Regions from separate parts of the Spirillospora sp. NPDC052269 genome, predicted to be linked through region 1. Evidence: riboswitches for the same ligand, from Rfam matches in the RefSeq annotation. Region 1 holds a riboswitch; the other holds the start of a gene.
The links. A riboswitch is a leader RNA that binds a small molecule or an ion and turns the genes downstream of it on or off. The one in region 1 is predicted to bind cobalamin.
Positions count from the first base shown of each region.

Region 1 (15,425 bases):
GCCCGACCCCGCCCAGCCCGAACACCGCGACGGTGTCGCCCGGGACGATGTTCGCGCTGTACAGGGCGGCCCCGGCCCCGGTCAGGACCGCGCAGCCGAACAGCGCCGCGATCTCCATCGGCAGATCGGCATCGACCTTCACAGCCGACTTCGCCGACACGACCGTGTACTCCGAGAACGCGGAAACGCCCAGGTGGTGGTGGGGGCGTGCGCCGTCCTCGTAGGCGAACCGGCGTCCTCCGCCGAGCAGCGTTCCCGCGCCGTTCGCCGCCGCGCCCGGACCGCACAGCGCGGGCCGTCCGGACACGCACCGCTCGCACTCCCCGCACGCCGGGACGAACGCCAGCACCACACGGTCACCCGCCGCGAACCCGCTGCCCTCGCCCGCCTCGACGACCTCCCCGGCCGCCTCATGCCCGAGCGCCATCGGCAGCGGACGCCGCCGCGAGCCGTTGATCACCGAAAGGTCCGAATGGCACAGCCCGGCCGCGCCCACCCGGACCAGCAGCTCCCCCGGGCCCGGCGGGTCCAGCCGCAGCTCCGCCACCTCCAGCGGACGCGAGTCCGCGTACGGCGCGGGCCGTCCCGACTCCACCAGCACGGCCGCCCTGGTCGTCACGCTCACGCGATCACCAGCTTCTGCATCTCGGACCGGATGGGGTCGACGATCTCCCGCGGACGGCGGCTCTCCCGGCCGACGAACACGTGGACGAAATGCCCCTCGGCGACCAGCGTCCCGTCCGACCGGTACATCCCGATCTCCCAGCGGACGCTCGACCGGCCGAGCTTCCCGACCCGCAGCCCCATCCGGATCGTGTCGGGGAACGCCACCTCGGCCTTGTACACGCAGTGCGACTCCACGCACATCGCGATCGCCTCGCCGCCCAGGGGGTCGAAGCCGGCCGTCCGGATCATCCACTGGTTGATCACGGTGTCCATGAGCATGTAGTGGACGACGTTGTTGACGTGCCCGTACACGTCGTTGTCGTTCCACCGGGTGGGGACCGTCTCCCAGTACGGGTAGTCGCCCTCGGGGTTATCGCCGTTCGGGTTATCGCCGCTCATGCCCGCCGAGCCTAGTAAGCGATCGATTCCCCTCCCAGGTCAGGCGAGTGTGGCGCGGAACACCTCTCCCTCGCCGGTCAGCGCGACCGGCCCGCCCTGGAAGGGCACGAACAGCGCCTCGCCGCGCCGCAGCTCCTCGGCGCGGCCGTCCCGGGTCACGGTGACCTGACCGTCCAGGCACAGCAGCGCGGACGGCCCCGGCCGGTCCAGGACGATCTTCTCCGCGCCCGGCACGCACCGCGTCAGGCGGAACGCCGCCGCCGGGGACGGGAACACGCCCTCCCCGTTCGGCGCGGGCACGGCCTTCCGCGGAACCGGGTCGAACGCCCCGAAATCGGCGACGGCCAGCACCTCGGCGACGTCCACATGCTTGGGCGTCAGGCCACCGCGCAGGACGTTGTCCGAGCTCGCGAGGATCTCCACGGCCGTCCCGCGCAGGTAGGCGTGCAGCGTGCGCGGCGGCACGTTCAGCGCCTCCCCCGGCTCCAGCCGGACCAGGTTCATCAGCAGCGACGTCACGGGCCCGGTGTCGTCCGGATGCAGCTCAGCGAGCAGCTCCACGACCCGGTAGGGCTCGCCGTCGAGCCCGGCGCACGCCTTCCGGACGTCCTCGACCAGCGCGCCCTTCTGGGCGGACGGCCAGGTCAGCAGCATCTCCACGGCCCGCTTGGCGTCCCCGGCCGCGAGCGCCGCCACGACCTCGTCCAGCTCGCCGACGCCCAGCGCCCCGACCAGCCCGGCGGCCTCCCGCGACTCCCGGAGCCCGCACAGCGCGTCGAACGTCGTCAGCGCGCACACCATCTCGGGCTTGGCCGAATCGTCCCGGTAGTTCCGATCAGGGGCGTCGAAGGGGAGCCCCGCGGCGTTCTCCCGCGCGAACCCCTCCCGCGCCTGCCGCTCGTCCGGGTGCACCTGCAGGGACAGCGGATGCTCCACCGCCAGCACCTTCAGCAGGAACGGCAGCCGCTCCCCCGCGTCCGGCCCCAGTGCCGCGCGGACGTCCCCCGCGATGTACTCGGGCAGCGTCCGCCCGTCCCCCCGCAGCCGCGCCGGCGCGTCCGGATGCGCCCCGACCCACAGCTCGGCCTGCGGCTCGTCCCCGGGCACGCGTCCGAGCAGCTCGGCCAGCACCGTCCGCGAGCCCCAGGCGTAGCAGCGGACGGTGCAGTCGAGCCGCACGAGCGCGGCGGACGTCGTCACGGCAGTTTCCATCCCGTATGGGATACCGCACCGCGCCCTTCTCCGCACACTCGGGCCGCGCTCGCGTGTCCTCCGAGGCACCGAAGATGATCTATGGGGGCCTGCCGAGGGCGCGGCGGCCACCTGGTCGCGAGGAAATTGCTCGCCGAGGGCCGCGGGATGCATCTGGAGGGGCGGGTCGGGAACCGGGCCTTTTTGGCGGGCTGGGGGCGTGGTTGCATGCCTGGCATGACGGCGAGGCCGATCTTTGTCGCTCCTGGGGGCGGCGATGTGCCGGTGGACGATGTGCGGCCCGTGCTGGTCGTGGCGGGGACGGCCCGGCGCGTGGTGGGGCGGGTGCTGGACATGGTGGTCGTGTGGGCGACGGTCGCCGTCTTGGGGCTGGTGGTCTCGCCGGGGCTGGACAAGGACGAGACGCTGGCCACCGCGTTGATGATCACCATGATGGCGGGGTCCGTGGCCGTCGTCCTGCTGCTGCGGGTGACCGCGCTGGCCCTGTCCGGCTGCACGCTGGGGCAGCGCCTCGCGGGGACGCGGGTGGTGGACGCGGGGACCGTGGTGGTGCGGGCCGGGCGGGCGCTCGGGCGCCCGCCCGGGTGAGGTCAGAAGGACTCGTCGAAGGCGACGGAGCCCTCCACGCCGATCTGGTAGGCGGAGACCCGGCGTTCGAAGAAGTTCGACAGCTCCTGGACGTCCTGGAGCTCCATGAAGGCGAACGGGTTGGCGGTGCCGTAGCGGGCGGGGAGGCCCAGGCGGGTGAGGCGCTGGTCGGCGACGTACTCCAGGTAGCGGCGCATGTCGTCGGCGCTCATGCCGGGCATGCCGTCGCCGCAGAGGTCGCGGGCGAAGGCGAGCTCGGCCTCCACGGCCTCCTCGATCATGCGGGTGACCGAGGCGGTGAGGTCGGCGTCGAACAGGTCCGGCTCCTCGGCGCGGACGGTGTCGACGACCGAGAAGGCGAACTCCATGTGCATGGACTCGTCGCGGAAGACCCAGTTCGTCCCGGACGCGAGGCCGTTCAGGAGGCCGCGGGAGCGCAGCCAGTAGACGTAGGCGAACGCGCCGTAGAAGAACAGGCCCTCGATGCAGGCCGCGAAGCAGATGAGGTTCAGCAGGAAGGCGCGGCGCTCGTCGCGGGTGGTGAGCTCGTCCAGCTTGCCGATCGAGTCGATCCAGCGGAAGCAGAACTCGGCCTTGGCCCGGATGGACGGGATGTGCTCGATCGCGGCGAACGCCTTGACGCGCTCGTCGTGGTCGGGCAGGTAGGTGTCCAGGAGGGTCAGGTAGAACTGGACGTGGACGGCCTCCTCGAACAGCTGCCGGGACAGGTAGAGGCGTGCCTCCGGCGCGTTCACGTGCTTGTAGAGGTTGAGCACGAGGTTGTTGGCGACGATCGAGTCGCCCGTCGCGAAGAACGCGACCAGGCGGTTGACCAGGTGCAGCTCCTCGGGCGTCAGGCGGGCCAGGTCGGCGAGGTCGGACGCGAGGTCCACCTCCTCGACCGTCCAGGTGTTGCGGATGGCGGCGCGGTAGCGCTCGTAGAAGTCGGGGTAGCGCATGGGCCGCAGGGTGAGGTCCATGCCGGGGTCGAGCAGCATCTCGGTGATCTCCACGTCTTACTGGCAGGCTTCGCAGGTCTCGGGGTTCTCGAGGGAGCAGATGACGGCCTCGGTCGCCGAGACGGTCGTCTGCGCGATGCGCGTCGCGGGACGGCTGCGCAGGTAGTAGGTGGTCTTGACGCCGCTGCGCCAGGCGTAGGCGTACATCGAGGAGAGCTTCCCGATGGTCGGGGTCTCCATGAACAGGTTCAGCGACTGCGACTGGTCGACGAACGGGGTGCGGGCGGCGGCGAGGTCGATGAGCGCCTTCTGCGGGAGCTCCCAGGCCGTCCGGTAGAGGACGCGGACGTCGTCCGGCAGGTCGGCGAGGCCCTGGACGGAGCCGTTCGCGCGCTTGATCGCCTCGCGGACCTCGGGCAGCCAGAGGCCCTCGGCCTTCAGGTCGCGGACGAGGTACTGGTTGATCTGCAGGAACTCGCCGGACAGGGTCTCGCGCTTGAACAGGTTGGACACCTGCGGCTCGATGCACTCGTAGCAGCCCGCGATGGACGCGATCGTGGCGGTCGGGGCGATCGCGACGAGCAGCGAGTTGCGCAGGCCGGTGCGGGCGACGCGGGCGCGCAGGGCTTCCCAGGCGTCCGGACGGGTGATCGCGGCGTCCGGGAAGTGGTCCAGGTGGAGCTGGCCGCGCGCGGTCCGGGTCTGGTCGTAGGCCGGGTGCGGGCCGTGCGCCTCGGCGAGGTCGGCGGACGCGTCGTATGCGGCGAGCGAGATCTCCTCGGCGATCCGGGTCGACAGCGTCTTCGCCTCGTCCGAGTCGAAGGGGAGGCGGAGCTTGAAGAACACGTCCGCGAGGCCCATGACGCCGAGGCCCATCGGACGCCACTTCTTGTTGGCCTTCTCGGCCTCCCCGGTCGGGTAGAAGCCGCGGTCGATCGTCCGGTCCAGGAAGCGGACGGCGGTGCGGACGGTCGCGCGCAGGCGCTCCCAGTCGATCCCGCCGCCGGGCAGGACGTGCGCGCCGAGGTTGATCGAGCCGAGGTTGCAGACCGCGGTCTCGCCGTCGCTGGTCACCTCGAGGATCTCGGTGCACAGGTTCGACAGGTGGACGACGTTGCCCTTCTCCGCCGTCTGGTTGCAGGCCTTGTTGGAGATGTCCTTGAAGGTCATCCAGCCGTTGCCGGTCTCGGCGAGGGTGCGCATCATGCGGCCGTAGAGGCGGCGCGCGGAGATCGTCCGGACGGCCTTGCCCTCGGATTCGGCGGCGCGGTAGGCGCGGTCGAAGTCGTCGCCGTAGAGGTCGGTCAGCTCGGGGGTGACCTTGGGGTCGAACAGCGACCAGTCCTCGTCGCGCTCGACGCGGCGCATGAACTCGTCCGGGATCCAGTTGGCGAGGTTCAGGTTGTGGGTGCGGCGGGCGTCCTCGCCGGTGTTGTCGCGCAGCTCGAGGAACTCCTCGACGTCGGCGTGCCACGGCTCCAGGTACACGCAGGCCGCGCCCTTGCGGCGTCCGCCCTGGTTGACGGCCGCGACGGACGAGTCGAGCGTCCGCAGCCACGGGACGATCCCGTTCGACAGGCCGTTGGTGCCCTGGATGAGCGAGCCGCGCGACCGGACCCGCGTCCACGAGATCCCGATGCCGCCCGCGTACTTGCTGAGCCGCGCGACCTGCGCGTACCGCTCGTAGATCGACTCCAGCTCGTCGCGCGGCGCGTCCAGCAGGAAGCAGGACGACAGCTGCGACCGGCGGGCGGCGCTGTTGAACAGGGTCGGCGAGGACGGCAGGTACGACAGCGTCGACAGCAGCCCGTACAGCTCCCGGACGTCCTCGACCGTCTCCGACAGCCCGACCGCGACCCGCATCAGGAAGAACTGCGGACGTTCCAGGACGCGCCGGGTCCGCGGGTGCCGCCACAGGTAGCGGTCGTAGACGGTGCGCAGGCCGAAGTACTCGAACCGGTCGTCGGCGGACTCGTCGACCAGCGCGTTCAACGCCTCGGCGTTGGCGGCGGCGAACGCGGCGGGCACGTCGGCCATCAGGCCCTCGCGGTGCGCGGCGGCGGCCGACTCGGCGAACGTGCGGACGCCCTGGGACGCGGCCTCGTCGGCGATGTGCGCGTTCAGCAGCCGCGCGGCGACCCTGGAGTACGCGGGCTCGACCGCGACCAGCGCGGCGGCCTCGCCGATCGCCTGTTCCCGCAGGCCGGCGGCGTCCGCGGTCGCGTCGGCGCCGCGGACCGCGGCCAGGACCCGTCCGGGTTCGGCGTCGGCGAGTCCCTCGCAGGCCCGTCCGACCTCGGCCTCGAGCACTCCCCGTGCGGTCTCCACCGGCGCGTCCAGCTGCTGCGTCATGTGCCCTCTTCCCCTCGCATCACCCTCGCGGGGACGGCCGGGGCGAGCGCGCGTCACCTGCTCCCGGCCGCCGGGCCCCGGCGCCCGGCCGGGTCCGCGGGCGGCGCCCCGTGTTCCGGGCAGGCTCGCGCGCTCGTCCTCGGCCTCCCGCGAGGCTCTCGGACGATCCGTCGTGCGGGCAGGTCTTCGGACTCGCGGGCACGGCCGACACTTCTCGCGTCGCGTCGCCTGACCTACTGGCCGTCGCTTCCCGGTCCGCGCGAGGCGGATCCAGTGCTCATGACGGCGGTCGTTCCCGCTCACCGCTGCGGGGCAGTCCCGGATTTCCACCGGGTTCCCTCTTGCGACGCCCGCACCACCGCTCGACGCGTGGCGGCGCGGAGCGGCGGTGCGGGCGAACCAGCACGGGGCTTGACCCTACATCTTGAGGCGGCTCACTTTGCAACCCCAACATGTTGGGCGTGTCCGGGGACGCCTTCCGGGGGGTCGGCTGGGCGGCGCGGCGCGGGGATGGCACCATGGGGGCGTCATGACCGCCGTCCCGTCCCGCCGGTCCGCGGCCTCGTCCGAGCCGTCCGCGGCCCTGTCCCGTCCGCTCGCGGCCCTACCTGGCCGGACGGACCTGCGCCTCGCGCGCGCCCTGGTGTTCTCCACCGTGTGCGTCGTGCTGGCGACGCTCGGCCATGCCCTGGCGGCCTCCACCGCCGTCCCGATATGGGCGGCGCTGGCCGGGTTCGCCGGGGTGCTCACGGTCACCTACGCGCTGACCGGGCACGAGCGGTCGCTGCCGACGATCGCGGGCGGGCTCGTCGGCGGGCAGTTCGCCCTGCACGCGCTCTACACGAGCGCGTGCGGGTCCTGCGTGCCCGTCGCGCACCCGGTGGGCGGGGTCTCGTCGATGCACGACGGCCACCACATGGCGGTGGTCGTCCCGCCGCACGGGCCGGGCATGGCGATGACGTTCGCGCACGTCGTGGCGGGTCTGGTGTCGGGGTGGTGGCTGTGGCGCGGTGAACGCGCCGCGTGGACGCTGGCCCGCCGGATCGCCTCGTTCGCGGACCGTCCCGTCCGGGTGCTGCTGGCGCTTTTTGCCGCCGCGTCCGAGGTCGTCGCGCCTCCGGTGCGGGTGCCGGTCGTTCCGTCCGCCGCGCCCGCCGCCGCGCTGCGGCGCACGTTGCGGCATCAGGTCGTGCGGCGCGGGCCGCCGCTTCTCCGTTCACGCAGTTTCACGACCGCCTGATCCGCCTGATCCGCCTGGTCGGACGGGCCGGTCGTCGCCGTGCGCCGGGGTCCCCGCGCGCGGTTTCCGATCGCCACCGGACGTGGTCTCAACCGTCCGGATCCCCCTGCTTGAACGGAGTCGCTTCATGTCTTCCAAGGTTCGCGCCCTCGCGGCGGGCGCCGCGGCCGCCGCCGTCCTCGGACTCACGGCCGTCCCGGCGTCGGCGCACACGGCGCTGAAGAAGTCGGATCCGGCGGCGGGCGCCACGATCGCGTCCCCGGCGAAGATCACCCTCACGTACTCGGAGCCGGTCGGCCACCCGAAGATCATCCTCACGGACGCGTCCGGCGGACGGCACGAGGCGGGCAACGCGCGCGCCGCCGAGAACGTCGTCACCGAGGACGTCAAGGGGCCGCTGCCCGACGGCGTCTACACGGTCGGCTGGCGGGCCGTGTCCGAGGACGGCCATCCGGTCACGGGCGAGTTCAAGTTCACCGTGACCGGCTCGTCCACGGCATCGCCGTCGGCCCCGGCGTCCGCGTCCGCGAATCCCGTGCAGCCGTCCGCGACGACCTCGGCGAAGCCTTCGTCGGGTGGCGGCAACGCGGGTTGGCTGTGGATCGGGCTCGGCGTCGTCGTCCTCGCGGCGATCGGCGGCGGTGTCGCCTGGATGCGTCGCGCGCGCACGAGCTGACCTGGTGTGGATTGCCCCGGGAGGCCCGTTCACGGCCTCCCGGGGCTTCGGTCCGGGAGGCCGAGTGTGCGCGGGAAAAGGTGGCCGAATGCGACCGCCACGGATGATTACTTGATTACATGACCGCGGTCGCCCTGTTAGCTTGAAGGGCATGATCATCGAGTACATCCGCTACCGGATCAACGGCGCGGACGCCGACGGGTTCGAGGCCGCCTACGCGCGGGCGGCCCTGTCGCTCGCCGCGGCCCCGCAGTGCGCCGACTACGAACTGAGCCGCTGTGTGGACGAACCCGAGTGCTACGTCCTGCGCATCACCTGGACGTCCGCCGACGCGCACCTCAAGGAGTTCCGCTCCGGGGAGCACTTCGCCGCGTTCTTCGCCGAGATCAAGCCGTACGTGCAGCAGATCGAGGAGATGCGGCACTACGAGCGGACGGCCGTGCACGGCGTCGGCGGCAGCGTCCCGACCATGTACGACTGGGCGGGCGGCGAGGAGGCGTTCCAGCGGCTCACCAAGGTCTTCTACGGGCACGTCCTCAAGGACGACCTGATCGGCCCGCTGTTCGCACACATGGACAAGGACCACCCCAAGTACGTGGCGATGTGGCTCGCCGAGGTGTTCGGCGGTCCCGAGCGCTACAGCGGCGAGCGCGGCGGCTACCACCACATGGTCCGGCAGCACCTCGGCAAGGTGATCACCGAGGCGCAGCGCCGCCGCTGGGTCGGCCTGCTCATGGACGCCGCCGACGAGGTCGGCCTCCCGGACGACCCCGAGTTCCGGGCCGCGTTCGTCAGCTACATCGAGTGGGGCACGCGGATCGCGCACTCCAACTCCCAGATGGACGCCTCGCCGCCCCTCGAAGCGCCGATGCCGCACTGGGGCTGGGGCGTCGCCCCGCCCTACATCCCGTCCTGAGCCCCGTGCGGACCGGTCCGCACGACAGTCCCGTGCGGACGTGTCCGCACGACGCGTCCGCATGGCCTCTGACCAGCTACACCATGCCCTCCAGGCGGGTCAGCGCGAGGTCGAGTTCGCGGCGGACGCCGACCGGAACGATCGCCGCCCGCCGAGGGACGCGGACGCCGCCCGTGACGGCCACGCGGGTGCCGCCGCCGGGTTCGGGCGCGGCGGCCATCCCGATGATCAGGAAGCGGCTCTGGAGCCAGCACCAGCCGGGTCGGAGCGTCCCCTCGAGGCGGGCGCGCATCCCGAACCGGCTGCGGGCGAGCGCGACGACGCGGCCGTGCTCGGCCCGCAGGACGCGGACGTCCCGCATGTCCGGCTGGAACCGGCCGAAACCGTCCTCGAGGTCGCCCATCACGTCCCACACCTCGTCCAGCGGGCGCGGCAGGACGCGTTCGCTCACGCGCGCGCCCGGGATGGACGCCGCCATCACACGCAGCCGCCGGACGTCGTCCAGCTCGGCCGTCGGCCAACCCTCGCCGTCGTTCATGCGGTCATCCCCATCCCTTCGGTCGTCCCGGCTCATGCGGCCATCCCGACTCATGCGGACCACGCCTTCCGGAAGCTCTCCCGGGCTCGGTGCAGCCGGGACTTGACGGTGCCCGCGGGGATGTCCAGCAGGCGGGAGGCGGACCGCTCGTCCAGGCCCTCCAGGTCGCGCAGCACGAGCACGGCGCGGTGTTCGGGCGACAGCCGGGTGAGGACGTCGCGCACGTCGGCGGACAGTTCCGGATCGTCCGGGGCGGGCAGGTCGGCGAGTTCGGCGGGCCGCGCGCGGGCGTCCCGGCGGGCCGTCCGGACGGCCTCCCGGACGGCGATGGCGCGCGTCCAGCCGTAGAGGGCCGCCGGGTCGCGCAGCGTGCGCAGCGACCTGAACACCGCGACCAGCGCCTCCTGCGCCGCGTCCGGTCCGCTGTCGAGCGCGATCGGGCCGCAGATGCGCGCGACGTAGGGGGCGAGGTGGGCGAGCAGGTCCTGCATGGCGAGGGTGTCGCCCGCGAGCGCCGCCCTGGCCAGCGAGACCCCCGGGTCGTGCGGATCCACGCCGGGTGCGGGCGGCGGCGGTGAAGGTGCGGGCGGGGTCATCGCAGGAACACTTCCATCAGGCCGGTCACCTGGGCCCATCCGCCACCCCGCGAAGCCGTCCGAGGTGGTGGTGCACTCCGACGAGCCACACGGCCGCCGCCGTCCCGAAGGCCAGGCAGACCGGCGTGTAGAGCAGCAGGTTGAGCCGGTGGAAGACCGGTCCGGAGCCGTCCGGGGCGCCGAAGATCCACACGACGCCGACCAGCCCGCGCACGAGGAGCCCGGTCGTGACGCCGAACGTCACCAGCGCGCTCGCCTGACGCACCCGTCGGCGGGACGGTCCGCGCGCGAACGTCAGCACACCCGCCGCCGCGCCGAACAGCAGGACGACCAGGGGCAGCAGGACGCGCGGGGTGAAGGGCACCTCACTGCCCAGGACGGCCAGCGACAGCGTCCGGTCGTCGGCCGCGGGCCAGGTCAGGCCGGTCGTCCAGTACAGGTGGAACAGGCCGTCCACGGCCAGCAGCGTGGCGACGGCGCGTCCCGTCGCCCGCCGCCGAGGGTCACCGCTCATGATTCGCGCCTCTCCGAGAAGGTGGTGTCACGTGGAAGAGGAAGGGGCCCGGGAGAACGTTCCGGTGACCTGGATCACGGTGTGGTTGAACCGTCAATGAGGCGTCGTTTTTCGGCCAGCGCACGCCCCTGGCGCGCCGCAGACTCAAACCCATGAGCAACGAGATCGAGAACAAGGTCGCACTGGTCACGGGTGGCAGCCGGGGCATCGGCGCGGCGGTCGCCGTGCGCCTCGCGGAGGCCGGGGCCGACGTGGCGTTCACCTACAAGAGCAACGACGAGGCGGCCGAGAAGGTCGTCGAGAAGATCAAGCAGGCCGGCCGCAGGGCCCTGGCGATCAAGGCCGACGGCGCGGACGCGGCGGCCGTCGTCGCGGCCGTCGACGAGACCGCCGGGACGTTCGGGCGGTTCGACATCCTGGTCAACAACGCCGCCGCGTTCATCGTCGCGCCCGTCGACCAGCTCGGCGCGGACGAGCTGGAGCAGACGATCGCGCTGAACATCCGGGCGCCGTTCGTGGCCGCGCAGGCCGCCGCCCGGCACATGGCGGAGGGCGGCCGGATCGTCAGCATCGGCAGCAACATCGTCGAGCACACGCCGTTCCCCGGCTTCTCGCTCTACGCGATGAGCAAGTCGGCCCTGATCGGCATGGCGAAGGGCCTCGCGCGCGACCTCGGCCCGCGCGGGATCACCGTCAACGTCGTCCACCCCGGCCCGACCGACACCGAGCTGAACCCGGCCGACGGCGAGATGGCCCCGACCTTCGCGGGCCTCACGGCGCTGAACCGCTACGCCCGGCCGGACGAGGTCGCCGCGGTGGTCACGCACCTGGCCGGTCCGGGCGGCGCGTACGTCACGGGCACCTCCATCAGCGTGGACGGCGGCTTCTCCGTCTGATCCGCGACCGGGGAGAATGGGGTCCTGAACCGGAAGGGGCGCCCATCGTGAAGTACCTCGCGCTGATCTACGGCAACCAGGAGAAGTGGAACTCGATCCCACCCGAGGCGCTCGCCGAAGTGATCGCCAGGCAGGACGCGTTCAACTCCAAGTACCAGGCGACCGGCGAGCTGATCGGGGCGTACGGGCTCGGGGACGAGACGAGCGCCCGGCTCGTCCGGCGGGAGAACGGCGTGCCCGTCGTGACGGACGGCCCGTACCTGGAGACCAAGGAGTACATCGGCAGCCTCTACCTCCTGGACGTCGAGAGCGCCGAGCGGGCCCAGGAGATCATCGCCGAGATGCCCATGGCGGACCGGGATCAGATCGAGCTCTGGCCCGTCACCCACGAGGCCCCCGGGAACCGGTGAGCGAACAGGACGTCGAGGACCTGCTGCGCGAGTGCGCGCCGCGGGTCCTCGGCGCGCTCGTGCGCAGGCACGGCATGTTCGACGCGTGTGAGGACGCCGTCCAGGAGGCGCTGCTCTCGGCCGCGCTGAAGTGGCCGGAGAAGGGCGTCCCGGACAATCCCGGCGGATGGCTGCTGACCGTCGCGTCCCGCCGCCTGGTGGACGAGATCCGCAGCGACGAGGCGCGCCGCCGCCGCGAGGGCGCGCGGGCCGCCGCCGAACCGGAGGCGGCCGGGCCGGCCCCCGACCTGGACCGCGACGACTCGCTGCTCCTGCTGTTCATGTGCTGCCACCCGTCGCTGTCGCAGCCGAGCCGCGTCGCGCTGACGCTGCGCGCGGTCGGCGGCCTGACGACGGCGCAGATCGCCGCCGCGTTCCTGGTGCCCGAGGCGACGATGGCGCAGCGGATCAGCCGGGCGAAGCAGTCGCTGAAGGCGTCCGGGATGCCGCCGGACACCGAGCGCGCGGCGCGGCTGGCCGAGGTCCGGCACGTCCTGTACCTGATCTTCAGTGAGGGGTACACGTCGTCCGGCGGGCCGGAGCTCACCGCGCCCGGGCTGTCGGCCGAGGCGATCCGGCTGGCCCGGATGCTGCACGGGCTCGTCCCGGACGACGCGGAGACGGCCGGTCTGCTCGCGCTGATGCTGCTCACGGACGCCCGCCGTCGCGCGCGCACGAGCCCGTCCGGTGAACTCGTCCCGCTGGACGAACAGGACCGCACGCTCTGGGACCAGGCCCTCATCGCCGAGGGCGTCGACCTCGTCAGCCGCACCCTCCCGCGCGGCGAGGTCGGGCCGTACCAGCTCCAAGCCGCGATCGCCGCCGTCCACGACGAGGCCGCGTCCCCGGACGCGACCGACTGGCCGCAGATCCTCGCCCTCTACGACCTGCTCGAACTCGCCGATCCGGACAACCCGATGGTGTCCCTGAACCGGGCCGTCGCGGTCGCGAAGATCCTGGGCCCGGACGAGGCGCTGCCCCTCCTTTCCGCCCTCGAGCGGGACAAGCGCCTGAAGGACCACCACCGGCTACTCGCCGCCCGCGCCCACCTGCTCGAACTCCAGGGCCGGACGTCCGAGGCCGCCGAGACCTACCGCGCCGCCGCGCGCCGCACGTCCAGCGACCCCGAACGCCGCCACCTCACCCGCCGCGCCGACCGCCTCACCGCGTAGCGCCCCACCGCGGAGCGCGCCCCTCACCGCCGAGCACCCCTCACCCGCAGCGGCCTCACCCCGAAGCGGCCTCAGCGGGTCGCGGCCTCGCCTTGTCGGGCGCCCCTTGTCGAGGCGAGGGCGAGGAGGGCGGCCGACGCGGTCAGGACGGCGGCCGTCCAGAGCAGCGGGGTGAGGCCCGGACCGTCGGTGACCTGGCCTCCGACCAGCGCGCCGAGCGCGATCGAGCCGTTGAAGAAGGACGACATCAGCGACGCCGCGGCCTCCGGCGGCGCGTTCCGCTCGGAGAACAGCAGCGTCTGCAGCGAGACCGAGACCCCGCCGTACGCGACGCCCCAGACCAGCAGCGGCAGCACCGCCGGAAGCGACGTCGCCGCCAGGACGGCCGCGACCAGCGTGATCGCGACCGCCTGGGCGAGCAGGGTCAGACGCGGGTTCCGGACGGCCGTCCGCCCGGCGAGGAAGTTGCCCGCGATCCCGGCCAGCCCGTACGCGAGCAGCATCGGCCCGATCAGCGCCGACCGGATCCCGCCCAGTTCCTCCAGCACAGGCCGGACATAGGTGTAAGCGGCGAAGTGCCCGACGACGATCAGGACCGTCAGCGTCAGCCCCAGCCGGACCGTCGGCAGCCGGAGCACACCCGGCAGGGCCGACAGCCGGAACGGTGTCGTCGCGGGTAGCGGCGGCAGCGACACCGCCATCAGGACGAGGACGACGACGGGCAGCACCGCCATGACCCCGAACGCGGCCCGCCATCCCGCGACCTGCGTGACGAACGCGCCCGCCGGGACGCCCACGACCGACGCGACCGCGACCCCGCCGAAGATCAGCGCCGTGGCCGTCCCGACCTGCCGCTCCGGGACGAGCCGGGGCGCGATCCCCGCCGCGACCGCCCAGAACCCGCCGATCGCGACCCCGACCAGGACCCGCGCGGCGAGCAGCACGCCCAGCGACGGCGCGACGGCCGTGACCGCGTTCGCCGCCGCGACCAACCCGGCCAGCGAACACAGCAGGACGCGCCGGTCGAGCCGTCCGGCGCCGAGGGCGACGGCGAGCGCGGCGACGGCGGCGACCATGCCGGGCAGCGTCACCGCGAGCCCGGCCGTCCCCTCGGGAACGCGCAGGTCATCGGCCATCGGGGAGAGCAGGCCGACGGGGAGCATCTCGGTGGTGACGATCGTGAACGTGCCCGTCGCCACCACCAGCGGAGCTTTAGCGATCATGGTTCCAGGCTCCGGCCCGGCCGGACCCGGAACAACGACGATCACCGCATCCTTGGATTAGTTCGACTCATCATCGGAAGGGGTCGGATGGAGCTTCGCGAACTGGAGTGCCTGCTCGTGCTCGGCGAGGAACTGCACTTCGGCCGGACGGGCGACCGGCTCGGCCTCTCGCAGGGCCGCGTCAGCCAGCTCGTCCGGTCGCTGGAACGGCGGGTCGGCGGGCGCCTGTTCGACCGGACGAGCCGCAGCGTCCGCCCGACGCCGCTCGGGGAGGGGCTGATCGCCGAGCTGCGTCCCGCCTACGCGGCCCTGCACGCCGCCCTGGACAACGCCCGCGCCGCCGCCCGCGGCATCACCGGCGAACTCCGCGTCGGCTTCCTCACCGGGACGGCCCGCGAGGGCGTCGTCGAGGCCGCGGGGATCCTGGAGGCCCGCAACCCCGACCTCGCGGTCACCTTCGCCGAGGTCCCGTTCACCGACCCGTTCGGCGCGCTCCGCCGCGGCGAGGTCGAGGCGGTCGTCACCCTGCTCCCGGTCACCGAGCCGGACCTGGTCGTCGGGCCGTCCTTCGCCAAGGAGCAGCAGGCCGTCGCGCTCTCCACCCGCCATCCGGCCGCCCGCCGCGGCCGCCTGCACGCCGAGGACCTCGCGGACGTCCCCCTCCTGGACGTCGCCGGCCCCGCCCCCGCCTACTGGCGCGAGCTGTCGTCCCCGACGTCCACGCCGGACGGCCGTCCCATCCCGCGCGGGCCGTCGGTGTCAAGCTTCCAGGAGGCCCTGATCACCATCGCCGCCGGACGCGGCGGCCTGATGTTCTGCGTCCCGACCGGCCGCTCGTTCGCCCGCTCGGACATCACCTACGTCCCGGTCGACGGCCTCCCCGACTCCGTCCTCGGCCTGGTCTGGCGCCGCGGCGACCCCACCCCCGCCCTCCGCGCCTTCGCCGACCTCATCGCCACCCGCCTCTGACCACCCGCGCTCCCGCCCTCACCTCGGCCTTTCTCGGCGGCTGAGAATCCGTCCGGCTCA
Region 1 covers NZ_JBFAUU010000004.1:142,120-157,544, forward strand. Annotated here, with positions in the region: gene AB0L06_RS09625 (zinc-binding dehydrogenase) at 1-625, opposite strand, end outside; gene AB0L06_RS09630 (acyl-CoA thioesterase) at 622-1,065, opposite strand; gene manA (mannose-6-phosphate isomerase, class I) at 1,105-2,277, opposite strand; gene AB0L06_RS09640 (RDD family protein) at 2,542-2,865, shown strand; gene AB0L06_RS09645 (ribonucleotide-diphosphate reductase subunit beta) at 2,868-3,878, opposite strand; gene AB0L06_RS09650 (ribonucleoside-diphosphate reductase subunit alpha) at 3,882-6,176, opposite strand; cobalamin riboswitch at 6,337-6,545, opposite strand; gene AB0L06_RS09655 (hypothetical protein) at 6,706-7,416, shown strand; gene AB0L06_RS09660 (copper resistance CopC family protein) at 7,544-8,092, shown strand; gene AB0L06_RS09665 (group II truncated hemoglobin) at 8,244-9,008, shown strand; gene AB0L06_RS09670 (hypothetical protein) at 9,085-9,546, opposite strand; gene AB0L06_RS09675 (RNA polymerase sigma factor) at 9,597-10,142, opposite strand; gene AB0L06_RS09680 (DUF3995 domain-containing protein) at 10,168-10,656, opposite strand; gene AB0L06_RS09685 (SDR family oxidoreductase) at 10,809-11,552, shown strand; gene AB0L06_RS09690 (YciI family protein) at 11,600-11,962, shown strand; gene AB0L06_RS09695 (RNA polymerase sigma factor) at 11,959-13,173, shown strand; gene AB0L06_RS09700 (MFS transporter) at 13,245-14,396, opposite strand; gene AB0L06_RS09705 (LysR family transcriptional regulator) at 14,484-15,365, shown strand.

Region 2 (15,425 bases), on a different contig from region 1:
TCACCGCCGGTGACGGCGGCCTCCGCGCCTTCGCCCGTCGCTGAGTCGCTCGCCAGGACGCGGAAGTCGCCGCCCGTGGCGTCCGCCGATCAGGAGGAGACGTCCGCCAGACAGGGCGAGGCGGGGGCCGGGCGGGGCAAGGCGGGGAGAGACCCGCGCCGGGGAAGGCGGTTCGCCGCGGGCGCTCTCGTGGCGGCGCTGTTGCTGGGTTTGGGGAGCGCGGCGGGCTGGCGGTTGCTGAGCGATTCGCCGGATCCGGAGATGTCGGTGCCGAAGCTCGGCGCGGCCCTCGTCCCCGACGGGTCACTGAACGACCCGGCCACCGGCTGGGACGTCGAGTGCGGCGTCTACGGCAACGGGCGCCTCAAGATCGAGGGCGACAAGGAGAGCGCTGTTTACTGCACCGCCCCAGGAGAGGTCTCCGCGTCCCATTTCGTGGCCCAGGCACGGGTGCGGCTGGACCGCGTGCCCAGCGGAACACTCTGGGGGGCGGGTCTCCTGCTCCTCGGCACGGACGACCGGGACTACGCCGTCATGCTGCGCTCGGACGGCTCGGCCCGGCTGGTCAAGGAGACCGCCAACGGCAATGTGAAAGTCCTGGACACCGTGCCCGCCGGGACCTACAAGCCGACGACGAACTACGTCCGCGTCCAGGCCGAGGTGCACGTCACTCCGGAGCGGACGAGCGTCCGCGCCTGGCTCGACGGCGAATACGCCCTCGACGCCGACGACGAGACCGCCCCGTTCGCCAAGGGCCGGACCAGCCTGTTCATCGAGTCGCTGGACGACGTCCCGGGCGACGACGACCCCGCCGAGGCCTGGTTCACCGATTTCACCCTGAACCGCACCCGCTGACCTCGGCGCATGGCTCTCCGCCGCAGCCGCTCAGCACTCTCGGACGCCCCTCGGACAGCTCCTAAACGTCCCCTCGGACGGACCCGGACGGGCCCGAACGGCCTCGCCCCGCCGCGTCGCAGGTCAAGGCATCCCAGCATCTGGAACTCGGTACACATCGCGGCACGCCGTCACCTAGAGTGATCGAGTCCATTTTGCCCATGCGACAGGATCATTTCAGGCATGTCCGAAAAGAGCCCAGACCGTCCGGGTGAGCTGCGCACCGGGCTGCGCCGCCGCCACATGACCATGCTCGCCATCGGCGGGGCGGTCGGCGCGGGCCTGTTCGTGGGCAGCGGCCAGGTGATCAAGACGGCCGGGCCGGCGGCGATCCTGTCCTACGCCGCGGCCGGGCTGCTGGTGCTGTTCGTGCTGCGCGCGCTCGGCGAGATGGTCGTGGCGCGTCCGGTCGCGGGCTCGCTCGCCGAGTACGCCCGGATGGCGCTCGGCCCCTGGGCGGGCTTCACCATCGGCTGGCTCTACTGGTACCTGTACGTGATCCTGGTCGGCGCGGAGGCCGTCGCGGGCGCGGCGATCCTGGCGTCCTGGGTCGACCTGCCGCAGTGGCTGCTCGCCGCCGCGCTGCTGATCCTGATGACCTGCGTGAACCTGGTCTCGGTGCGGTCGTTCGGCGAGTTCGAGTTCTGGTTCGCCTCGATCAAGGTCGCGGCGATCGTGGTCTTCCTCGTCCTGGGCGTCCTGTACGTCCTCGGGCTGTGGCCGGACTCCCCCGGCGGCCTGCACAACCTGACCGCGCACGGCGGCTTCGCGCCGAACGGCGTGACCTCGGTGTTCACCGGGATCGTCGCGGTCATGTTCGCGTTCGGCGGCACCGAGATCGTCACGATCGCCGCCGCCGAGTCCGCCGAGCCGGGACGCGCCGTCGCCCGCGCCACCGGCAACGTGCTGTGGCGCGTCGCCCTGTTCTACGTGCTCTCGATCTTCCTCGTGGTCTCGATCCTGCCGTGGAACAACGCCCAGGTGCTGACGAGCCCGTTCGTCAGCGCCCTGGACCGGCTGGACGTCCCCGCCGCCGGGACGATCATGCAGGCCGTCATCCTCACCGCCGTCCTGTCGGTGCTGAACTCGGCGATCTACGTCTCGTCCCGGATGCTCTACGTCCTCACCCGCGACGGCGACGCCCCGGCCGCCCTGACCAGGCTCAACACCCGCGGCGTCCCGGTCCGCGCGATCCTGCTCGGCACCGTCGCCGCGTGGGGCGCGGTCATCGCGTCCTACATCTCCCCCGACCAGGTCTTCAAGTTCCTGATGAACTCCATCGGCACGATCCTGGCCTTCGTCTACCTGGCGATCCTGCTCTCCGAGCTCCGCCTGCGCCGCCGCCTCGAACGCGAGGACCCGGCCAGCCTCACCTACCGCATGTGGTTCTACCCCTACCTCCCCCTGCTCTGCATCCTGGCCCTCGTCACCGTCCTGATCTCGATGGCCGTCATGCACGAGGTCCGCTCCCAGCTCATCGCCTCCCTCATCAGCCTCGCCGCCGTCGCCGCGATCTACCCCCTCCGCCGCCGCTACGGCTCCCGCCCCCCGGTCACCACCCCACCCCTCACCCGCTCCTCCTGACCCAACTTCGTCCACAGAGCGCATACAAACCCTCGACAGCGGGAACTTTCGTCGTAGAGTGCTGGCTGACTGCAGTCAGCACACGAACAGGTCGAGGGAAATCATGAGGTTGCTGCGCTTCCGGGTCGCCAACCACAAGTCGATCCGGGACGAGCAGACGCTGTCGTTCGTCGCCGTCCCGAAGCGCGGCGAGCCGAAGCCGCGCGCCACCGAGATCCCTCCCACGACCCGCGTGACGGGCATCTACGGCGCCAACGCCTCCGGCAAGTCCAACGTCCTGGACGCGCTCCGCTACATGGTCGGCTGCATCCGCATCTCGCAGACGCACTGGTCACCGACCGGCGGAATCCCCCTCAGACCGTTCAAACCGCTCACAGGAGAGCCCTCGCTCTACGAACTCGACTTCGTTGAGGGCGGCATCCGGTACACCTACGGTTTCGAGGTCGACGACAAGACCGTGCGCTCGGAGTGGCTGTTCTCCTTTCCCCATGGCAAAGCGCGGCGCCTCTTCGAGCGGACCGGCCCAGAGGACTACGAGTTCGGACGCGCGCTGACCGGCCCGACCAGCCAGATCAGCAGACTCACCCGTCCCAATGCCCTCTATCTGTCATCCGCTGCGAGTAACAGCCATCCGCTCCTGGGCACGCTCTACGAAGCCTTGACCAAGAGCATCCAGGTAGCCCGTCAGAGCGACCGAGAATCCCGCCTCCTGGTCACCAAGAAGTTCCTCAAGCTCGAGCAGACGCCCCAGCTTCTGGCCAAGCTCCTCAGGGTCGCCGACCTCGGCATCGAAAGCGTCCACATCGAAGAGACCGAAGTCTCCGCCAACCTCCAGCGGGCCATGGCCCGTTTCGGCGAGGAATTGGTCGACCTCAAACTCGGGTCTCCCCCAACCCATATCGATGAGATCTTCCTCGCTCATTCCAGCGCCCCGGAGGTCCACTTCAGCCTGGACGAGGAGAGCGACGGAACCGTGGAGTGGCTGACACTCATCAGCTATCTCCTCGCCACCATGAGGGAGCCGAGCGTCCTCATGGTGGACGAGGTGGACGCGAGCCTGCATCCCCACCTCACCTCGACCGTGATCCGCATGTTCAAGGATCCTGAGATCAACAGGCACGGGTCCCAGCTACTCTTCGCGTCCCACGACACCACACTCCTGGGCACCCTGCTGGACGACAAGATCCTCGATCGGGACGAGGTCTGGTTCACCGAGAAGAGCGAGAGCGGAGCGACGTCCCTCTACGCGCTCGCGGAATTCAAGCCACGCAAGGACGAGAACGTCGAACGCGGCTACCTCCAAGGCCGCTATGGTGCTGTCCCCTACCTGAGTTACGCGGAGATCCGCCGGATCTTCCAGGAACTTCACGCGGAGTCGGATGAGCCGAGGACGCACCCCCCAGTCCCTCACTCGCAGGACGAACACCAAACGGACGAAGAATCGACTGCTCATCGTCTGTGAGGGCGAGGTCACCGAGGTCGAGTACTTCGAGGGCATCACCCAGCTCTACCGCGCGCCGACGGTGAAGGTCGAATGCATCGGCAAGGGACGCGACCCGCTCAAGACCGTGAACCACGCCATCCGGCTGCGGAAGAACTCCGAGAAGGCCGCGCGCAACGAGCGCGACTCGTTCCTGAAGATCGATCACGTCTGGTGTGTGGTCGACGTGGACGACCACACCACGCTGAACGAGGCACTCCTCCTCGCGAGGCGAAACGGCGTGAACCTCATCGTCTCGAACCCATGCTTCGAGATCTGGCTGCTCTGGCACTACCAGGACTTCACGTCCCAGACGAACCGCTTCGACCTGCCCAAGAAACTCAACAGCCGCATCCCCGGATACAGCAAGAAGAAAGCCATCCCCGACGCCTTCCCGTTCAAGGACGCCTACGAGAAGGCTAAGAAACGTGCCCTGTGCTGCGATCCGGAACATGACGAGCCCTGTCGACAAGGCCAGAATCCCTCGTCCAACGTATGGCTCGCCGTGGAGGCCATCCGCGGAGAGGGCCGGAAGGCTTGAGGGAAGCGGAACGGCCCGTTTCCGAGTGGACGCGGGCCGTTCGTTCATGGGGCCGGGGTCTCAGGATCTGCGGCGGCGGAAGAAGGCGCCGATGGCCCGGAAGAGCAACACGATCGGCAGCAGGAACACGAAGAAGAACATGTGGTACGTGCCGCCGGAGAAGATGAAGAGCAGGTAGAAGGCGTAGCCGGACATGCCGAGGCCGACCACGGCGTAGAGAAGGCGGTCCCGGGGGGTCGAACCGAGGCCGGTCGCCGCCGCGACCAGCATGGCGATGCCGCTGATCGCCATCAGCAGCACGTACGAGGAGAACGCGGGCTCGGCACTGAAGTCGAGATTCACAGAGTCTTCCAAGGGGGGGGGATCGTTCCGAAAAGTGGAGCAACGGTATCGGAACGACCCGCTTTCCGCCTAGAGGAATTATTCGGTGTCTTCTGGAGGCCCTTCGAGGGTGCCTTCCAGGTCGAGGTAGGTCCGGCGGAGGCGGTCAAGGGTTTCGGGGGCGGACCAGAGGGCTGCGGTCCGCGGCTTCGAGGAGGCGTTCGGTGGCGCTGCGGAGGGCCAAGGGCTTGGACCTCCATGAAGGCGCGGTTCTCCGGGTCGAAGACGTATTCCTTGGCGAGAGTCCTGTACATCCAGTCGTCGACGGCGCCGGCGGCGGCGTCGTAGTCGAAGAGATAGCCGACGGTGGCGGCGAGTTCGAAGGCGCCCTTGTAGCCGTGGCGGCGCATGACGGCGATCCAGCGGGGCTTGACGACGCGGGCGCGGTGGGTCTCCTCAGCGAGGGTACGGATCCGCGCCCCGTCGGATGAAGGGCCGCAACGGCGCGGAGTCTCCTGGCTCCCAGATCGGCGCCCCGCCGCGGCCTTCCAGCGAAACCGCCGTGGCCGGCATGAGGGAGGACTCGCCGGTGACAGTTGCGGGGCAGCTCCGGACTCACGCCGGATTCCTCGCCCGCCGTCACCGCGCCAGTCCACGGCCCCCGCCTCGTCCTCACCCCCGCGATTCCGGTGGCCCCCGCGCCACACAAGGCGTACCCTTCCGAGTGTCGGCGAGTGGGGAAGCTCGACCGGCCGGAACGCCCGTCCCTCACCTAGCCGAGGGCGGGCGTTTCGCATGGTCGGGGCCCACATTCGAACCCCCGCCCGAGGTCAGTGCGGCCACACCAACCGCAGAACCTCCGGCCGCTTGAGCATCTCGACGACGTCCCGTCCCAGCACTTCCACAGCCCCGGGGCGTTCGGCGGCATCGACCATCGCATACAGAACGTCCGCGAACGGCTGCTCAGCGAGAGCCCGAAGGCAGACCGCCATCTCCTCCTGCTCATCCGCCGCGCATCGGGCCAGAGCATCTCGAAGAACGGCCCGGCGAACGTGGAAAGCGGCCAGTCGCCCACGGGGCAGCAACTCGCGGTTCAATCCGAAGACCTTGATGGTCTCCGCTCCGGTCACGCTGCGCGGCTCATAGCAGCCGGTGGTCAGCCTTAACCAGAGGTGGTCACGCGGGTCCTGCTGGCTCGGGTCGACCAGCAGGCAACAACCGGACGCGTCGCAGGGGTACTGCTCACGCTTCTCATTGCTGTTGCAGTGTGAGCAGGCGAGCAGATGGTTGAGCCAGTCGAATGCGCGCTGCGGGGCACGTGTGATCGGCTCGAAATGGTCGACGCTCGTGCCTCTGCTTTCCCCGCAGTACATGCACTGACCGAGCCCGGCGGCCATCAAGGTCAGCTGGCTGAGGAGGGACGTTCGAGTCGAACGCGCCCCGCGCCACTTCGTCCGGGCGACGACGCCATCGGACCTCTCAGCGGTCAGCTGATGTGTGCGTTGTTCCAGGTCCCGGACCAGGTCCGGCGGGAGGTCAGGCCGGACGAGTGGGATCACCGTTCATGGCCGAGCCGCGCGGACACCTCGTCCACTCTCGCCATCAGCGAACTCGTGAGGATCTCGCGCAGCGCGCGGAACTCCTCGACCTCGGCTTCGGTGGCCTGCCCGTCGAGCACTCTGGCCTCCAGGTCACCGAGCCTGCGGCGCAGCCGCTCGGCCTCGGCGGAGTAGGGGGTTTCAACGCCGAACAACTCTGACAGAACCGCGTCGTCTCCACTGCCGTAAACGACGCGGTGGTAAAGGTCTTCGTCCACCACCCGGGGCGGCTCCTGCTCGTCCGGCCCGGGAAGCCGGATGAGCCCGCCCGGATCGGCGCTCTGGCAGATGTAGGGGCTGTGCGTGGTGACGATGAACTGGATCTTCGGAAAGTGGGTCTTGAGCCAGCCGCCGATCTTCTTCTGCCAGCTCACATGCAGATGCGCGTCCACCTCGTCGATGAGGACGACACCGGGGTACGGCAGCGTCGGAACGCCGTCCCGCTCCTCGATCTCGAGCGTCCCGAACGAGGCGTGCATCCGCCGAACGATGTCCACGACGAGCGCCCCGACCGTCCGATACCCATCACTCATCCGCCGCAGCGGCGCCTCAGAACCGTCGCCTCTCCGGACCCAAAGCCCTTCGGAGTCGACTCGCGCGACGCGAAACCCATCTGGCAGCAGCCCGTCTCCGAGCAACCGAAGAACAACATCAACCAGTTCTGAGGCTCCCGGCTTGCCTTCAAGACTGCGCAGACGCTGTCCAACAAGCCAGCTGACACCTTCCACAAGAGTGGCGTCTTCATCGAAAAGCGTCTGCCACCCGCTCGTCCGAAGCGGACGTTCTTGCGCGATCACACTGATCTCTGCCGTCGAATGACGACGGAACGGGCCATATCCCAGAATGACCCATTCGTTCATCTGCGAATCCCAGGGCCCACCATCTGGAGTTACATCCACCGCGCCATCTGAATTACGGGGCAGTGAGGCAGCATCCCACGAGGGCACCACCTTCGCCGGACCCCCCTGACCTGCACCTGACCCGCGCTTGATGTACCTCCAGTCGATACCGAGTTCGCCCTGCCTCGGCCACTTCGACGCACACCGATCCGGCCCAGCAAACCCGGCCCTGATCTCGGCGGACTGCATCTCTGAAGAATTCGGAAGCCACATTTCCGGGACTGTCAGCTCGCTCATGCGGTAAGGACCACACAGAGCCACGATGGCTGCCTGGAGAAGGGTGGTCTTGCCCGAGCCGTTCCGTCCAGCGAGAACCGTCCACCCCGCGTACGAGCCATCGGGCCGCTTCGGCAGTTCGATGTCCACGGCGCGAGGGCCATCGAAGCCGCGTACGCCGGACACCTTCAGCCGGGTGACGTACATCTGGCCTCCGAGCCTCTGAGTGAGCTTCCTGCGTCGCCACTCTAGAAGGTGGCGTGCCACCAGGCGGGGATCAGAGGAGGGAGAAGCCGATGGCCTTGCCTATGCCGGGGCGGGAGAGGGTGGTGGTGGGGTAGGCGGCGCAGCGGCCTGACGTGAGGGTGTGGACCATCGAGAGGCCGCGGCCGTTCGTGCTCAGGCTGTCGATGAGGGCGTCCAGGTCGTCGTCATCGAGGACGGGCGGCGGGCGCAGAAGGTCGGGGACGCGGCCGAGGAACGGGTCGGCGTCCGCGATCTCGCACCAGACGGGACGGCGCGACGAGCCCGCGAACAGGACGCGCAGTTCGAGCGGCGGCTCGGCGTGCTGGACGCCGTTGGCGGCGAGTTCGGCGGCGACGAGTTCGAGGTCGTTGACGCCGTCCTCCGGGACACCGGCGCGGACGAGCAGGTCACGAACGATCTCCCGCGCCCGCCGCTCGGCCCGCGCCGGATGCAGCCGCCACACCCGAGCCGTCCAGGGCCCCACCCCGAACGTCGCGATCCCCGGCTCCACCACCAACCGCGCCGCCACCGTTCTCCACAGCATGGCCACCTCCCAAGTCGCGTCCTCGTGATCGGAGATCCGGAGAAAACGTCCAGACGATCACGTTGAGTACTAGCTTTGTCACTAAGAGCTTCTCCTCGTGGCGGATGAGGCGCAACAAGTTGCGTGATACGTAACGCCACCTCGGCAGCTCAGAGCACGCTTCACCGGTCGGCATCGCGCTCAGGAGGGGTCCTTGACCAGCAAAAAGGCAACCACGGCCCGTGGACGCACACTGGGCGCCGAGCTTCGAGAACTCCGGGACCGATCAGGGCTCAGTACGCGGGCGGCCGCAGCTCGCGTCGGCTGGACGGCGGCGATGTTGAACCGCACCGAGAACGGGCTCCGCGCCACCAATCCCGAGGAAGTCGCGTCGATCCTCGGGGCGTATGGCGTGACCGGCTCCGAGCGGGAGAGGCTCCTCGCCCTCGCCCGAGACGCGGAGCTGCCCGGCTGGTGGGAGGTCGGCGACAACATCTACCCGGCCCCACTCAAGGCCCTGATCGGCTTCGAGACGCAAGCGATCCGCATGACGGACGTGGAGACGACCCTCATCCCCGGCCTGCTGCAAACCGCGGAGTACGTGCGCGCCATCATGCAGGCGTGCGATGTCCCTTCCCTGGAAGCCGAGATGCGTGTGGCCACGCGCCTCGGGCGCCAAGCCATTCTCAGCCGTCCGGCGCCGCCCAAGCTCCTGGCGTTCGTCGATGAGGCGAGCCTGCGGCGTCCTGTGGGAGGACCACGCGTCATGGCCGAGCAGGTTCGTCACATCAGGCAGAGCGCCGCCAAGCCCAACATCACCGTGCGGATCATTCCGTTTCACGTCGGGGCTCACGCCGCACTGAGCGGGCCTTTCACCATCCTGGAGTTCGAACGCGCCAGGCCCCTCATCCATCAGGAGGGCAAGAACACTCTGAGTTTCGTGGATTCCAGCGCCGAGGTAGATGAATTCCGGGCGTGCGTGGATACGCTGAGGGCGACTTCCCTCACCCCCGATCGTTCGATCGAGTACCTGGACTCGATCATCGCGGACCACGGGAGACAGGAGCCAGCATGAGCCACGGCAGTCTCACCTGGAGAAAGTCCAGCCACAGCGGCGAGCAGTACAACTGCGTCGAGATGGCACGCCTGACCAGCACAACGATGGCCATCCGCGACTCCAAAGCCCCCAACGAGCCGGTCCTGACCCTTGACCGGGATGACTGGTCCTCGCTCCGCACAGCACTCGGTTTGGGCTCCACAGCATGAGCGCGCCGCAGCTGGAGTGGCGCAAGTCGTCCTCCAGCGATGAAGAGGTCAACTGCGTCGAGGTGGCGGGTATCAGCGCAGAGGCGCTCGCGGTCCGCGACTCCAAGCTCCCGGATGGCACGGTGCTCCTGCTCGACCGGCGGGGGTGGCGTGCTCTTCGCGCAGCGCTCAGCGAACACATGCCATGACTGGTCAGCCAGAGGCTTGGCGCAAGTCGTCTCACAGCGACGAGGAATTCAACTGCGTCGAGGTGACGCGCCTGACCAGCACGTCCATGGCCATTCGTGATTCCACGGCCCCCAACGAGCCGGTCCTGACGCTCAACCAGGATGATTGGTCCTCGCTCCGCACAATGCTCAGCCAGTGCTGCGACCGCGTTGGGGCGGCGGGGCGGGGGCTGCGAACTGGACCTTCGAAGCCGGGGAGCTCCTGGCAGACTTTCCGTATGTCCGAAGAGAAGGTCGACGCCCTCACACGGATGGTGATCGAGCACAGGGCCATGCCGTTCCCGCCCGGGTTTCGCGGCTTGGACGTCGAGGATCAGGACATGGTGATGCTCGACGCGGATGCCCACGGCTATGCCGACAGCGTCGTCAAAGGTCCGCTTGACGAAATGCGCCGCGTGGGTCTGACGCGGTTGATGGACGTGTTCGAGGTCGTCCTTCCGGCGATCGACGACGAGTATGCGGCCAGGTACTACACGCACGTGCGGGACATGGCTGCGCTGGCCGCCGAAATTGAGGCTGCCCGCGTGAGTGCGCTCGGCTCGGCAGGTCGGCGCTAGGGGCTGGGCAGGTCGGCTTTGGTGGGTTATCGGTGTGGCTCGGTGGCGAGTGCTCGTCGGAGGGCTTCGACGATCTGCTCGGTGGTGAATCGGTGAGCGGCGATGGTTTCTGCCTGGTCCAAGGCGGAGGCCATTGCGTCGTCTGGGGCTGTGCGCAGCATTGCCACGAGCCAGCCCTCCAGGTCGTCGACCGACTCCGGTAGCTCAAGTTGTTCCGGGGCAGGGAAGAAGACATCGCGCGGTGCGCTGGGCGGACGGGTCGCTTGGGCGGGGTCCAGCGGATCCGCCGGGTCGGGCCTGCCGTCTGCTGCAGACGCGTAGGGCGCGGGTTCCAAGCCGACCCGGAAGGGGTGCACGCACACCGGGTGGCCGGTAGCAGTGTCGACGCGGTAGCCGCGTTCGCGATCGAAGTTGTAGCGGGCACCGGGCTTGCCGACGACGTCGAACTCGCTCAAGGCGAGCTTCTGCGCTGGACAGATCACGCAGCAGTCGTCGGTCCACTCGGGGCGTCGGGTCCCAGCCACATCCCCAGGATGTCAGCCGTTCGGCGAGCGCGTCCGTGTCCGTGGTGGGTGGCGTGGTCCCGGGAGGGGCTGGACGAGCGTGGGCGTCGGGATCGCGTTGTCCTGCTGTTCAGGGCTGGGGCAGTGGGGGTCGGGCGGCTCGCAGGTGGCGGAACAGTTGGACGGTGATGATCGCAGCCAGGGCCAGGACGGGCAGGAGGAAGCTCAGCACCGCGATCACGAAGCCGGCCAGGGTGAGGAGGACGGCGACCAGCGCAAGGGCGAGTTCGTAGGCGATCGCGAAGTGCGGCAACCTGCGGGCGCGCGGGAGAGCGACGGCCAGGGCGGCGCCTGTCAGGGCGGTGAGCGTGAGGATGACGCCCACTTCGAGGCTGAGCTTGACCAGCGCCGCGAATTCCGGGGCGGATCCTTTGACGGCGGAGAACCCCAGGACCAGTGTGGGAACCCCCAGCAGCGCCAGGGTCGCGGCTTGGACTCCGAGCAGCGCGCGAGGTGCGGTCAGCGAGCCGGCCGTTCGGGAGAGCTGCGAAATCATGCGTCCAGGATGAACGTCGTCGCCGCTTCAGGGGGCGAAGTCGCTCAACCTGTCCTGTTCAGTTGAGACCCCAGGTGGGGAGAGGTGTCGGGGAGTTTCAGGCGGCGGGTGGCGGGCTCGGTTGCTGCGGGGAGGTGGCTTGCAGGTGGCGGACGAGTTGGACGATGGCGACCGGGACACGGGGCACGATCAGCGAGACGGGTGGACGGGAAGCCTGCGTGTTCATGCGTCCAGTCTCGGCGCCGCGGTCGCTCCGGTTCTTGGGGCGGAGTACTCATCCGGGCCGAGAGCCGTACTCAGGTGGGACGCCAGGTGGTGAGGGTGTCGGGGATTCGGGCTTCCCAGGCTTGGAACTCGGGGTAGGTGGTGACGCCCGCGTCCAGGACGGCCTGGTAGACGCGGATGCCCTGGACGGGAACGCCGGACGCGTAGGCGGCTTCCTTGATGGTGAGGATGTGGTCGCGGGTGGCCGGGGTCAGGGCCTGGAGCATGGGAGTGACCAGGTCGCGGGCGCACGGGCCCGGGTGGTCGGTGGGGAGCAGCCACATGTCGATCTTCCAGAGTCGGTCCGCACGTTCGTACTGGAGCTGGAAGTAGAGGCCGAGGTCCGGGGTGTCCAGGGCGTTGGTGAACTTGGCGCGGCGGACGCCCGGGAGGACGGCCAGGGACGACAGGACGGACCAGCCCGCGTCGACCGTGGGGGTCCGGGTATAGGTCTCCATGTCGACGTCGGGTTCGACCACCAGGTCGAGGGCGACCGAGCCGACCAGATGGTGGTCGCCGACCGAGGACCAGCGGGACGCGAGGTCCAGGTCTCGGACGATGTCCAGGGCCGCTTGGCGGCGGGCGGCGGCTCGGGCGCGGAGTGGGGACGTCACGTTTCGCGGCGGTCGGCGGTGACGATGGCTTCGAGGAGGCCGGGGAAGGCCTCCTCCAGCTCGTCGCGGCGGAGGGTGTTCATGCGGGCGGTGCCCACGTAGTTCTGCCTGATCAGGCCCGCTTCGCGCAGGACGTTGAAGTGGTGGGTGGCGGTCGACTTGCTGACCGTGAGGTCGAAGCCGCCGCATTTGATGTCGGTGTCCGAGTCCCACAGCCGGGTGACGATGCCGCGGCGCACCGGGTCGACGAGGGCCTCGAGGACCTGCTGGAGCGTCACGTCCTGGAGGGACGGGTGGGGCGGGATGCGGTCGTCCATGCCAGTCATAGTACGACAGTGATCGAAGTTTGACATTCATCGAACTCAGGCGTTCACTGATCACCGGTTGAACGGAAGCGAACGAAGGACGGTCCACGATGGCCAGGACGGTGTTGTTCCACGAGCTCGGCGGCCCCGAGGTCATGCGGCTGGAGGACGTCGAGGTCGGCGCCCCCGGGCGGGGCGAGGTCCGGATGCGCGTGGACGCGATCGGCCTCAACCGGGCCGAGGCGCTGTTCCGCTCCGGGCAGTACATCGAGCCGGTGAAGCGGTTCCCGGCGAAGCTCGGCTACGAGGCGGCCGGGGTCGTCGAGGCCGTCGGGGACGGGGTCGACGGGATCCGGGTGGGCGACCTGGTCAGCACGATGCCCTCGTTCTCCCCGAACGACTACGGGGTGTACGGCGAGCACGCGATCGTCCCCGCGCACGCGGTGCTGGCCAGGCCGGACTCTGTGAGCGCGGTCGACGGCGCGGCGGTGTGGATGCCCTACGTGACCGCGTACGGCGGGCTGGTCGAGGTCGGCGGGATGCGTCCGGGTGACACGGTCGTGCTGAACGCCGCGTCCAGCGGTGTGGCGCTCGCCGCGTTGCAGGTCGCCAAGCGGACGGGTGCGACCGCGATCGCGCTGACCCGGGGCGAGGGCAAGAAGGAGGCGCTGCTCAAGCTCGGCGCGGAGCACGTGATCGTGACCGATACCGAGGACATGGTGGAGCGCGTCCGCGAGCTGACCGGCGGACGGGGCGCGGAGTACGTCTTCGACGCGGTCGCCGGTCCGGGCGTCCTCGACCTGATGAAGATCGTGGCCCCGGACGGGATGATGCTCGAGTACGGGATGCTCAGCGGCGAGCCGACGCCGTATCCGGCCTTCGACCTGGGCATGCCTCCGGTGAACATGCGGAGTTACACGATGCGCGAGACGACCTACGACCCGGAGCGGATGCGGCGGGCCGTCGCGTACGTGAACTCGGGCCTGCGGTCAGGCGCGTTCCGTCCGGTCGTGGACCGGACGTTCGAGCTCGGGGACATCGTCGAGGCGCACCGCCACATGGCGTCCAACAAGCAGATCGGCAAGATCGTCGTCACCGTCGACCACTGACCCCCAGCAGGACGGCCGCGACGATCGCCAGGACGAGCGTCACCGGGAAGGCGAGCATGACGGTCTGCCCGGCACCGGCCAGGCTCGGCGGAACGCAGGCCAGAAGGGTCACCGCTTCGAGGGCCGGCGTCCCGTACCGGGCGGCCTTCCCGGAGGGCAGCCCGTAGGCGCAGGCCGCGAGGGCCAGGACGAGCGCCCCGAGGACGAGGCCCACGACGATGACGATCACCGAGAGTTCGGAGGTCAGCTCGTCCTGGTCCCCGGCCCCCTTGACCCCCGAGAACAGCACGTACGCCGTCGGGACGCTCAGCAGCCCGGCCTGTAGAAAGAGCAGGAGCCTGACCGGCGTGGTGAGGGCGCCGCCTGGGCGGATGGTGTCGGTCATCATGTTCTGAATGCTCCTCTGGGACGGCCCGGCGTCACAGCGCGCGAATACTCAACGGCGTACTCAAGGCGTACGCCCGGCATCACCGCCGCCTGCCGGCCGTGATGACGTGGAACAGGAAGACGCTGCCGACCACCGCCAGGGAGGACAGCGCGGGGAAGATGACGAACGGGGAGCTGTAGAGGTGCGGCTCCTCTTGGGGGGACGGGGTCAGCGCGGTGCCGATCATGAAGGTCACCACCTGGACGCCCAGCGCCAGGGGCGGTGCGGCCTCCCGTGAGGCGAGGGTCCAGACGCAGGCCACGACGGCCAGGACGAACAGCGCCAGAGCGGCGCCTGGAACGATGAGGGACTGTACCCACCCGGAGGATTCCGGGTCGCTGCTTCCGGCCGCTTCGACACCCCAGAAGAGCAGGAGCCCTGCTGGAACGCTCAGGAGCACGGCCTCCAGGACGAGGACGACACGGGCTGCGATGAAGGCGGCGCCGCTTCGGCGGACGGTCTTGGTCGTCATGGGTTCAAGGCTCGTCGTGGACGGCCGGGCGGCATAGCGCGCGAATACTCAACGGGGTGCTCAAGCCGCCGGGACGTACTTGGGGTGTTGGCGGCGGAGGGTGGCGATCACGGTCACCGCGGCGGCGAAGAGCGGGACGAACAGGACCGGGATCAGCACGGCGCCGAGCGGGGCGATGATCACGGCGACGACGGCCTCGTAGAGGAGTGCCGTCCGGCGGGCGAGGGCGCCGCGGGAGAGATTGGCCGTGATGAGGGCTCCGGCCGCCGCCATCACGGCGCCGAGGGCTCCTCCGGCCAGGGAGTAGACCAGGAGGGCCCGGCCGAGAGCGCCCGGGGGCGTGCCGCCGGCGAGGGTCGCGATGCCGACGGCCAGGCCGAACAGGGCCGGGACGAGGAAGAAGAGGACCTGCGCCGTGAGCAGGGTGCGCGGGACGCCGAGGGAGCGCTGACTGCTGTCGTTGGCCATGCGTCCAGGTTGCGGGACGGCCCGGGACCCGGAACAGCGCGCACGTACTCAGGTGGAGGCGGGTACGGGCTCAGTTCAGGAGGCGGCCGAGGCGTTTCAGGTTGCGGATGACCGGGGTGGTCTCGACGTGGGTGACGCCGGGGAGGGTGGCGACGCGGTCGGTGAGGTAGCGGTAGAGGTCGTGGGAGTCGCGGCAGAGGACGGTGGCGGACAGGTTGGTGGTGCCGCTGGTGGCGGCGGCGAAGACGACCTCGGGGTGGGCGGCCAGGGCGCGTCCGGCGGCGTCCAGTTCGGACGGGGTGACGGTCAGCCAGAGGCGGGTGCTGTGGTTCAGGCCGATGAGGTGGAGGTCGAA
Region 2 covers NZ_JBFAUU010000014.1:37,159-52,583, reverse strand. Annotated here, with positions in the region: gene AB0L06_RS28425 (serine/threonine-protein kinase) at 1-855, shown strand, start outside; gene AB0L06_RS28420 (amino acid permease) at 1,078-2,478, shown strand; gene AB0L06_RS28415 (AAA family ATPase) at 2,582-3,940, shown strand; gene AB0L06_RS28410 (RloB family protein) at 3,858-4,499, shown strand; gene AB0L06_RS28405 (hypothetical protein) at 4,560-4,853, opposite strand; partial or broken gene AB0L06_RS28400 (cobaltochelatase subunit CobN) at 4,920-5,305, opposite strand; cobalamin riboswitch at 5,329-5,451, opposite strand; gene AB0L06_RS28395 (HNH endonuclease) at 5,651-6,217, opposite strand; gene AB0L06_RS28390 (AAA family ATPase) at 6,376-7,740, opposite strand; gene AB0L06_RS28385 (ATP-binding protein) at 7,811-8,323, opposite strand; gene AB0L06_RS28380 (helix-turn-helix domain-containing protein) at 8,517-9,377, shown strand; gene AB0L06_RS28375 (DUF397 domain-containing protein) at 9,374-9,568, shown strand; gene AB0L06_RS28370 (DUF397 domain-containing protein) at 9,565-9,756, shown strand; partial or broken gene AB0L06_RS28365 (DUF397 domain-containing protein) at 9,753-9,902, shown strand; gene AB0L06_RS28360 (hypothetical protein) at 10,014-10,352, shown strand; gene AB0L06_RS28355 (hypothetical protein) at 10,379-10,807, opposite strand; gene AB0L06_RS28350 (hypothetical protein) at 10,986-11,411, opposite strand; gene AB0L06_RS28345 (hypothetical protein) at 11,509-11,637, opposite strand; gene AB0L06_RS28340 (hypothetical protein) at 11,708-12,289, opposite strand; gene AB0L06_RS28335 (ArsR/SmtB family transcription factor) at 12,286-12,606, opposite strand; gene AB0L06_RS28330 (zinc-dependent alcohol dehydrogenase family protein) at 12,705-13,703, shown strand; gene AB0L06_RS28325 (hypothetical protein) at 13,687-14,091, opposite strand; gene AB0L06_RS28320 (hypothetical protein) at 14,171-14,602, opposite strand; gene AB0L06_RS28315 (hypothetical protein) at 14,663-15,070, opposite strand; gene AB0L06_RS28310 (Lrp/AsnC family transcriptional regulator) at 15,141-15,425, opposite strand, start outside.
Region 2: linked by a shared signal. The riboswitch ahead of AB0L06_RS28400 (cobaltochelatase subunit CobN) and the one ahead of AB0L06_RS09650 (ribonucleoside-diphosphate reductase subunit alpha) in region 1 are both predicted to bind cobalamin.